Regions from separate parts of the Arthrobacter sp. 01N444 genome, predicted to be linked through region 2. Evidence: riboswitches for the same ligand, from Rfam matches in the RefSeq annotation. Region 2 holds a riboswitch; the other holds the start of a gene.
The links. A riboswitch is a leader RNA that binds a small molecule or an ion and turns the genes downstream of it on or off. The one in region 2 is predicted to bind glycine.
Positions count from the first base shown of each region.

Region 1: another riboswitch for glycine. It lies ahead of gcvP (aminomethyl-transferring glycine dehydrogenase); the one in region 2 lies ahead of gcvP (aminomethyl-transferring glycine dehydrogenase).

Region 1 covers NZ_JBFTRB010000026.1:32,966-38,122, forward strand. Annotated here, with positions in the region: gene AC1DKN_RS20495 (DUF6308 family protein) at 1-471, shown strand, start outside; partial or broken gene AC1DKN_RS20500 (SDR family oxidoreductase) at 739-1,125, shown strand; gene AC1DKN_RS20505 (hypothetical protein) at 1,260-2,087, opposite strand; glycine riboswitch at 2,524-2,621, shown strand; glycine riboswitch at 2,623-2,730, shown strand; gene gcvP (aminomethyl-transferring glycine dehydrogenase) at 2,783-5,157, shown strand, end outside.
Region 2 covers NZ_JBFTRB010000022.1:72,152-77,308, reverse strand. Annotated here, with positions in the region: gene gcvP (aminomethyl-transferring glycine dehydrogenase) at 1-2,556, opposite strand, end outside; glycine riboswitch at 2,596-2,710, opposite strand; glycine riboswitch at 2,712-2,810, opposite strand; gene AC1DKN_RS19375 (TetR/AcrR family transcriptional regulator) at 3,061-3,600, opposite strand; gene AC1DKN_RS19370 (MFS transporter) at 3,668-5,157, shown strand, end outside.

The DNA of each region.
Region 1 (5,157 bases), on a different contig from region 2:
CTAGCGGCAAACCTCTTGAGCTTGCGGCTGACATGGAAGGAGGTTATTCCACTGTTTGCCGAGGGCTCGGGTTCTGAACAACGACTGCGTTTGGCGTTGGACGCGGCTCTTCGAGATCTCAAGGAGGCGAAACCGCTGGAGTCCTATGAGTCCTTGGACGCGCTCGAAGCGGCTGTCGGGAGCCTTGCGGCGGCCAACGACGCCACCACAGATGTGAAGAACTGGACTCCCGTGACCGTTTCGAAGGTGCTCCACCGTCGTCGACCGTCAATTGTTCCGATCAATGATTCTCGAGTCAGAAAGTTTTATGGCGTGAAGAAGACCGAATCGGTGCAGCTGCGAGCGGCACTTTGGAAAGACATTCGTGAGAACCAGGACTGGTTGCAGCCCCTTGCCGACAACACCAAAACGCCGGACGGTCGTCAGTTGAGCCTGCTGCGGTTGGCGGACATTCTCATTTGGAGCGCTTGAGGGAGAACATCCAACGGGGAACGCCCATGGTTCGATGCCGACACCTCACATCGCTAAGCGCCGGAACCGATGTGGAATATTACGACGAGCTCCTCGAATACTAGAAGACGGCGATGCTGTAGGTTTTCTCTCTGCACGTCTCGAAAGGTTGACGGATCTTGAGCAGGAATTTACGCGACTGCAGGGGGTAACCATGAGGCGGCACAGTGCTGCCGAGTGGGGCTCACTGGCTGAATAGCCCATTGAGGTAAGGGCGGCCCTTTGTCCGCTGTGGTGCCGCTGATGCTGGACGCCGGGACCGGCTCCGTGGTCAACGTCGCCTCCGAGGCCGGCCTGCGCGGGTCCGCCGCCGGTGCCGCCTACACCGCGTCCAAGCACGCCGTCGTGGGCCTGACCAAGAACTCGGCCGTGATGTACGGGCCGAAGGGCCTGCGCTTCAACGCCGTGGCCCCGGGCCCCACCATCACCAACATCGTGGCCACCTGGGGATCCCAGCTCGCGGCCGAACGCCTCGGCCCGCTGATGCAGGCCACCGTCCCCACGCCCGCCACCGCCGCGCAGCTCGCCGCGTCCATCACGTTCCTGCTCAGCGACGACGGCACCAACATCAACGGCGCCATCCTCGCCTCCGACGGCGGCTGGTCCGCGCTGTAAAGCACCTCACCAAACGGCAGGCGGGCGACGGCGGGAGGTCCCGCCGTCGCCCGCTGGATTGGGATCAAATCCGTGATTGCACCATCGGATCCGCTGGTGCAATCACGTCCACACGTCGCGGGTGAGTCCGGATTTTACGAAGACGGGAAGGTGGGCGCGTCCGGTCGCCGGCGAGCGGCAATGGATTTGGCACCCAGCCCCGCCGATGCGATGACTAGGGCCAGCAAGATTTTGGGAGCTGCTCCGCCCTCGGGTCCAAGTGTTACCGCCAAGATTTGCCGACTCATTAACAGCATCTCCTGCAGGTCGCCAGCCAGGATACGGGTCCCCAGGACGTAGTTGACCGAGATGAACAGGGCGGGAACCAACCACAACAGCGCAAGGTTCACGGCCCACACCGCGGTCCGCCGCGCAGGACGCAGGCCGCACCATGCCAGGGCGCAACCAACGAGGATGGCCGGAATCCAGTGAGCGATTGACGGCACTGTGACGGGGACGTTGATGTGCCCAACGAAGCCGACAACCCACTCCACCGTCCACGAAGCGAGCGGCACCGCCACGAGTCCGGCGGCCAATGCCGCCAGGCTCCGTGACCTCGAACAGAGCAGCAGGTGCGCCACGAGGGCCGCAGCGAGGGAGGCGGTCACGCCCGCGAGTAACCCGGCGAAGTACAGGCTCGCCGTTGTTCCGCCCGTCAAGCCGCCGTCAAGCACTGTGAAGGACTGGACGGCCGCCGTGCACTGAACCACAAGAACGCCGGCTGCCGCGCACCACGTCACCAGTCGCCGTCGGGCGGGAGACCAGATGCGCACCGCGAGTCCGGCCGCCGCACCTCCCACGGTAAGGAGGGCCACGATCGTGGTGAGTTCGTATTGGCTCAGCGGCAGTAACGACACGGGCATCTGGTCCGGAGCGACCTCTGCGCCCCACAAATTCTGCAACGGGAGCTGTGCGCCGGTCACCAGCCAAGGGCCCAAGCCGAGCAATCCTGCGAGGATCCCGATCAGCCACCCCCAAGCCGTGTCCCCGGCGGGAGTTAGGCTTCGTGGTCTGCTGGGAGCTGTCTGTTCCATCGCTTGATCCGGAAGGCTCACGGAGGCTCCTAGCGTATGAGCGCTCTGGGAGGGACGCGCACGAGAAAGTAAGTTATCCCGTCCAGAATAATGCACCGAATGGACTAACCCCCTGGGTCCGATCCACGAGGTGGACGACGACCTCTGGGACCGCGTGTTCCGGATCAACGTCACGGCCCTCATGCGCCTCACCCACGCAAGCGGACGACGGCGAAGAGCTCCCGCCGTCGTCCGCGGGAACGGCGACTCAATTGAAATAAATTTTGCATCCTGCCCGGGAACCGGATAAATTGTGAGCTGTGTCACCGACCAATGGCACAGCTTATGATCTGCGGCGGGAGAGTCCTGCCGGTACGTTCAGCAGGCGCCGTAGGAGCAAATCCTCCCCAGGAATCTCTCAGGCCCACGTACCGCCGCGGCAAGGCAACTCTGGAAAGCAGTCCGGGCAACCGGGCTCACCGACGGTGCAAGTGGCGCGCTGCTATCAGCAGGGCAAAACGGAAACTCTCAGGTCCAATACAGAGCGGGGAGGAACCCGAATCATCGTGGCGTCTTGATGCCACCTGAATTATGGAGTTCCTCTCATGACGGTTCAATCGTCCCCGTCCACCTTCGCAGACCGCCACATCGGCGCCCGCCGCCAGGCCGACATCGACACCATGCTCAAGGCCGTCGGCTACGACAGCGTTGATGGCCTCGTTGACAACGCGGTCCCCGATTCCATTCGCCAGGAAAAGCCCCTCACCCTGGACAGCGCCCTCAGCGAAGTCCAGGTGCTGGCCGAACTGCGCAAGCTCGCCTCCAAGAACAAGACGGCCGTGCAGATGATCGGCCAGGGCTACTACGACACCGTCACCCCGCCGGTGATCCGCCGCAACATCCTCGAAGCCCCGGCCTGGTACACCGCCTACACCCCGTACCAGCCGGAAATCTCCCAGGGACGCCTCGAGGCGCTGCTGAACTTCCAGACCATGGTCCAGGACCTCACCGCGCTCCCCGTCGCCAATGCGTCCCTCCTGGACGAGGCCACCGCGGTTGCCGAGGCCGTGCTTCTCATGCGCCGCGCCAACAAAAACAAGTCCGCTGCCGGGGCCAAGACCGTCCTCGACGCCGACTGCCTCCCGCAGACCATTGCCATCGTCAGGGGCCGAGCGGAGGCGCTGGGCTTCGAGGTGCAGGTCGCTGACCTCTCCGCCGGTCTGCCCGACGGCGACATCAACGGTCTCGTCCTCCAGCAGCCGGGCGTTTCCGGCCGGGTGTGGGACCAGTCCGGCGTGATCGCGGAGGCCAAAGAACGCGGCGCACTGGTCACCGTGGCGGCGGATCTGCTTGCCCTGACCCTGATCACCCCTCCGGGCGAGCAGGGGGCGGACATCGCCGTCGGCTCCACCCAGCGCCTGGGCGTGCCGCTGTTCTTCGGCGGCCCGCACGCCGCGTACATGGCGGTGCGCGAGGGCATGGAACGCACGCTCCCCGGCCGCATCGTCGGCGTCTCCAAAGACAACGCCGGCGTCCCGGCGTACCGCCTGGCCCTGCAGACCCGCGAGCAGCACATCCGCCGCGAGAAGGCCACGTCCAACATCTGCACCGCGCAGGCACTGCTGGCCATCGTGTCCTCGTTCTACGCCGTCTACCACGGCCCGGACGGACTGAAGGCGATCGCCGAGACCGTCCACAACAACACCCGCGCCCTCGCCGCCACGCTGAAGATCGCCGGCCGGGAACTGGCGAGTGAGTCCTTCTTCGACACCCTCACGGTCCGCGTCCCCGGCAAGGCCGCCAAGGTCATCGCCGCCGCCGAGGCCCGTGGCATCAACCTGCGGCTCATCGACGCGGACACAGTTGGCGTGTCCGTCGATGAAACCACGACGCCGGAGGTCCTCTCCGCGGTCGTCGTCGCCTTTGGCGCCGGTCCGGTGGTGGAGGCCAAGGGCTTCGAGCTGCCCGGGAGGGTGCTGCGCACCTCCGACTTCCTGCAGCATCCGGTCTTCAACACGCACCGCTCCGAAACCCAGCTGCTGCGCTACATCCGCAAGCTCTCGGACCGCGACCTCGCCCTGGACCGCACCATGATCCCGCTGGGCTCCTGCACCATGAAGCTGAACGCCACGGCCGAGATGGAAGCGATCTCCTGGCCGGAGTTCGCCTCCATCCACCCTTTCGCGCCGGACTCCCAGACCGAGGGCTGGCGGGAACTCGTCAGCGGCCTCGAAGCTGACCTCGCCGAAATCACAGGCTACGACCAGGTCTCCATCCAGCCCAACGCCGGATCCCAGGGCGAGCTCGCCGGCCTGCTGGCCATCCGCGGCTACCACCACTCCCGCGGGGAGGCCCAGCGCAACATCTGCCTCATCCCGGCCTCCGCGCACGGCACGAACGCGGCCTCCGCGGTGCTGGCCGGCATGAAAGTCGTGGTGGTGGCCACGGCTTCGGACGGCACGATCGACCACGCGGACCTGACCGCGAAGATCGAGGCGAACAAGGACGCGCTGTCCTGCATCATGATCACCTACCCGTCCACCCACGGGGTGTACGACGCCGACGTCCGCGAGGTCTGCGACGCGATCCACGCCGCCGGCGGCCAGGTCTACGTCGACGGCGCCAACCTCAACGCCCTCGTCGGGCTGGCCCAGCCGGGCAAGTTTGGCGGCGACGTCTCTCACCTGAACCTGCACAAGACCTTCTGCATCCCGCACGGCGGCGGCGGACCGGGCGTTGGCCCCGTGGCCGCCAAAGCGCACCTGGCGCCGTTCATGCCAGGGGACGCGAACAAGGTCGAACCGGGAAAGGGAGTTGCCATCTCCGCTTCGCGGTACGGATCTGCAGGTGTGCTGCCGATCTCCTGGACGTACGTGAAGTTGATGGGCGGCCAGGGCCTCACCGAGGCGACCAAGTCCGCGCTGCTCGCGGCGAACTACATCGCATCCCGGCTGGATGAGCACTTCCCGGTGCTCTACAC
Region 2 (5,157 bases):
CATCAGGGTGCCGGCCACCGGGAACGCCAGGGTGGGGGCGTGGAAGCCGTAGTCGATCAGGCGCTTGGCCACGTCCTCGGCGGTCACGCCGGTCTTGGCCGTGAGTTCGCGCAGGTCCAGGATGCACTCGTGGGCCACCAGGCCGCCTTCGCCGGTGTAGAGCACCGGGAAGGAGTCGTTGAGGCGGGCCGCGATGTAGTTCGCCGCGAGCAGCGCGGACTTGGTCGCCTCGGTGAGGCCGCGGCCGCCCATCAGCTTCACGTAGGCCCAGGAGATCGGCAGCACGCCGGCCGAGCCGTAGCGGGAGGCGGAGATCGGGGTGCCGTCGGCGCCGTTGGCGGGATCAGCAGCGTTGCCCGGCATGAACGGGGCCAGGTGCGCCTTGGCCGCGACCGGGCCGACGCCCGGTCCGCCGCCGCCGTGCGGGATGCAGAAAGTCTTGTGCAGGTTCAGGTGCGAGACGTCGCCGCCGAACATGCCGGGCTGGGCCAGCCCGACCAGGGCGTTGAGGTTGGCGCCGTCGATGTAGACCTGGCCGCCGGCGGCGTGGACCGCGTCGCATACCTCGCGGACATCGGCGTCGTACACCCCGTGCGTGGACGGGTAGGTGATCATGATGCAGGACAGCGCATCCTTGTGCAGCTCGATCTTGGCGGTCAGGTCCGCGTGGTCGATCGTGCCGTCCGAAGCCGTGGCCACGACCACGACCTTCATGCCGGCCAGCACGGCGGAGGCGGCGTTGGTGCCGTGCGCGGAGGCCGGGATCAGGCAGACGTTGCGCTGGGCATCGCCGCGGGAGAGGTGGTAGCCGCGGATCGCCAGCAGCCCGGCGAGCTCGCCCTGGGAACCGGCGTTGGGCTGGATGGAGACCTGGTCGTAGCCGGTGATCTCGGTCAGCTGGCCTTCGAGGTCCTCGATCAGTTCACGCCAGCCGGCGGTCTGGGATTCCGGGGCGAACGGGTGGATGGAGGCGAACTCCGGCCAGGAGATGGCTTCCATCTCGGCGGTGGCGTTCAGCTTCATGGTGCACGACCCCAGCGGGATCATGGTCCGGTCCAGGGCAAGGTCGCGGTCCGAGAGGCGACGGATGTAGCGCAGCAACTGGGTCTCGGAACGGTGCGTGTTGAACACCGGGTGCTGCAGGTAGTCGGAGGTGCGCTCGACGGCGGGGTCCAGGCCGAACGCAGTGTCCGTGCCTGCAGCCGCGGCAGTCACGGACGCGCCGAACGCGGCTATGACGTCGGCGACGACGGCAACCGTCGTGGCCTCGTCGGCGGAGATGCCGACGGTGTCGGCGTCGATGGCGCGCAGGTTGACGCCCTTGGCGTCGGCTGCCGCGATGATCTCAGCTGCCCGGCCCGGCACGGAGACGGTGATGGTGTCGAAGAAGGAGGTGTGCAGCACATCCAGGCCGGCGGCCTTCAGGGAGGCGGCGATGGTCTTCGCGTGGACGTGGACCGACTGGGCGATTGCCTTCAGCCCGTCCGGGCCGTGGTAGACGGCGTAGAAGGAAGCCACGATGGCCAGCAGGGCCTGGGCGGTGCAGATGTTGGAGGTGGCTTTCTCGCGGCGGATATGCTGCTCGCGGGTCTGCAGGGCCAGGCGGTAGGCGGGAACGCCGGCGTTGTCCTTGGAGACACCCACGAGGCGGCCGGGCATGGAGCGCTCGAGCCCCTTCTGGACGGCCATGTAGGCAGCGTGCGGTCCGCCGAAGAACAGCGGCACGCCGAAGCGCTGGGCGGATCCGACGGCGATGTCAGCGCCCTGCTCGCCCGGGGACGTGATCAGGGTCAGGGAGAGGAGATCTGCCGCGACGGTGACGAGGGCGCCGCGTTCCTTGGCGTCGGCGATCACGGCGGTGTGGTCGAACACGCGGCCGGAGACGCCCGGCTGCTGCAGGACGACGCCGTTGATGACGCCGTCGGGCAGGCCCTTGGAGAGGTCGGCGACCTCGACCTCGAAGCCGAGGGCCTCGGCGCGGCCCTTGACGATCGCGATGGTCTGGGGCAGGCAGTCGGCGTCGAGGACGGTCTTGCCGTCGTGCGCCGTCTTGTTCTTATTCGCGCGGCGCATCATCAGCACGGCCTCGGCCACGGCGGTGGCTTCATCCAGCAGGGAGGCGTTGGCGATCGGCAGGCCGACCAGGTCCTGGACCATGGTCTGGAAGTTCAGCAGCGCCTCCAGCCGGCCCTGGGAGATCTCCGGCTGGTAGGGCGTGTACGCGGTGTACCAGGCCGGGGCTTCGAGGATGTTGCGGCGGATCACCGGCGGGGTGAGCGTGTCGTAGTAGCCCTGCCCGATCATCTGCACGGCAGTCTTGTTCTTCGACGCCAGCTTGCGCAGCTCGGCGAGGACTTCGACCTCGCTCAGGGCCGCGGCGAGCGCGAGGTCGGCGTCCTGGCGGATGTCCTTCGGAACGGCGGTGTCCACCAGGGCGTCGACGGTGTCGTAGCCGACAGCCTTCAGCATGGCGTCGACGTCGGCCTGGCGGCGCGCGCCGATATGCCGGTCAACGAAGGACGTGGAGGCTGGGGTAACAGTCACAAGGAACTCCATAACTCAGGCGGCGCAGGGTACGCCACATTGATTCGGGTTCCTCCCCGCTCTGTATTGGACCTGAGAGTTTCCGCGCAGCCCGCGTTTCAGGGCTCCGCTTGCACCGTCGGTGAGCACAGCATGTCCGGGACACGCCTGCTACTTTCCAGAGATGCCTTGCCGCGGCGGTACATGGGCCTGAGAGATTCCTGGGGAGGGTTTGCTCCTACGGCGCCTGCTTGTACCTACTTGCAGGACTCTCCCGCCGCAGATCAAAGGCGTATTTAATTAGGTGTTCAATCGGGGGTGACTACAGTCACAGCTCTCATTGTCCTATGCCGGGCGCGCGTCCGCAAACTCCCTCCCGGCGGCGGACCCAGGTTACGGGCCACGAGCCACCCGGCGGCGAATCCGGCGGCGCGAATTCGCCGGAAAGCCCCGGAGTCGCCGCAACTTTCCGGCGTACTCGAACGCTTCCGGCGAATTCGGCGGGGAGTAGAGGGTCGGAGGGGGTGGGTGTGGGCTTCAGCCGCGCAGGCGCTCGACGGCGGCCAGGAGGCTCTGGACGTCCGCCTCGACTTCCGGCGGCGGCCCGCCGGGACCCCGCGCCAGCATGGCGTTGAAGTACAGCCCGTCCCCCATGCACAGGACGGCCTTCGCCATGGCGGGCCCGACGTCGGCCGCCAGCAGTTCCAGCCAGCTCGCCTGGCCGGCGGCGAAGCGGCGGAGCGTTTCCCCGTGTGCCACCTCGGCGAGCCGCGTGGCCGCCACGAAGACCCGGTCCATGGGCGTGTCCGCCCACACCGAGGACTTGATGAAGTACGCCGCCGCCCCTTCCGGGGCTGCCGCCATGGCCGCAACATCGGCAGCCAGGAGCCGGTCCAGCCGTTCCAGCAGGACCGCGATCATGGCCTCTTTCGTCGGAAAATGGTAGAGCAGGCCGCCCTTGGAGACGCCGGCCCGGCGCGCGACGGCGTCCAGCGTCGCGGCGCGTTCACCGACTTCGATGAGCAGGGATTCGAAGGCATCGAGGACGGCCTCGCGGGCGACGGGTTTCCTGGGCATGCCTCCCATCATGCCTGTCCGCGAGCGCATTTCTTAACTGTACCGTCCAGACGGTACAGTTATCCTTATGAGCATTTCATCGATCACCGTAGCCACCAGCACTCCTGCGGCCACCGGGCCCCGGGCACCGTGGCGTGACTGGGTGGCGCTGGCCCTGCTGATGTTCCCCGTCCTGCTCGTGGCCGTGGACAACACCGCGCTCACGTTCGCCCTGCCGGCCATCGCCAGCAGCCTGACCGCCTCCGGCGTCGAACTGCTCTGGATCGTCGATGCCTATCCCCTGGTCTTGGCCGGACTCCTGGTCGCGATGGGTTCCCTGGGCGACAGGATCGGCCGGCGCCGGCTGCTGTTCGTGGGCAGCGCAGGCTTTGCCGCGGTGTCCGCCGTGACGGCGTTCGCGCCGAGTGCGGAATGGCTGATCGCCGGCCGCGCCGGGCTTGGCCTGTTCGGCGCCATGCTGATGCCATCCACGCTGTCGCTGATCCGGAACATCTTTCCGCAGCCCAACCGGCGCAGGCTGGCGGTGGCGATCTGGGCCGCCGGCTTCTCCGGCGGCGCCGCCCTCGGCCCGATTGTCGGCGGCTGGCTGGTGGAAAACTTCTGGTGGGGCGCCGTCCTGCTGGTCGCGGTGCCGATCATCCTGCCGCTGCTGCTGCTCGGGCCGGCGCTGATCCCGGAATCCCGCGATCCGAAGCCGGGCCGGGTGGACGTGCCCAGCATTGCCCTGTCCCTGCTGGTCATGGTGCCGGTGGTCTACGGGATCAAAGCCCTTGCCACCCACGGGCCGGCTCCCGAGGCCTTCGCGAGTATCGGAACCGGCCTGCTCATGGGCTATGTGTTCATCCGGCGGCAACGCGCGCTTGCCCGTATCCACAGGACAGACCACAGCACCGCGCCGATGCTCGACGTCAGCCTGTTTGGCAACCGGATCTTCAGTACGGCCATTGTGGCCAACGTCCTGGCACTGTTCTCCTTCAACGGCTTCATTCTCTTCCTGGCCCAGCACCTGCAGCTGCTGGAGGGCCAGTCCCCCTCGGCCTCCGGCGTCGCCATGGTCCCGGCCCTCATCGCCACGGTTGTAGCGGGGCTGCTCGTGGTCCCGCTGGTGCGCAAGGTGCGGCCCGGCTTTGTGGTGGCCGGCGGCCTGCTGCTGAGCGCGGCGGGCTATTTCGTGGTGGCATTCGGCGACCACAGCCAGGGCCCGTCGCTGCTCCTTGCCGCCCTGCTGGTGCTCTGCCTGGGGGTGGGGGCCGCGGAGACGATCTCCAATGACCTGATCCTGGGTGCGGCGCCCGCCGACAAGGCAGGGGCAGCCGCCGCTATCTCCGAGACGGGCTACGAAGTGGGGTCCCTGCTGGGTACGGCGATTCTCGGCTCAATCCTGACGGCCTCCTACCAGGGCAACCTCCGGCTTCCCGCGGGCGTGTCCGAACTCGCCCCGGCGGCGGCCACCAGCCAGGCCGGTGAAACCCTGGCCGGCGCTGTGGATCTGGCCCGGATGCTTCCGGCGCCCCTGGCCGAGGCGGTGACGGCGGCCGCGCGCACCGCCTTCGACTC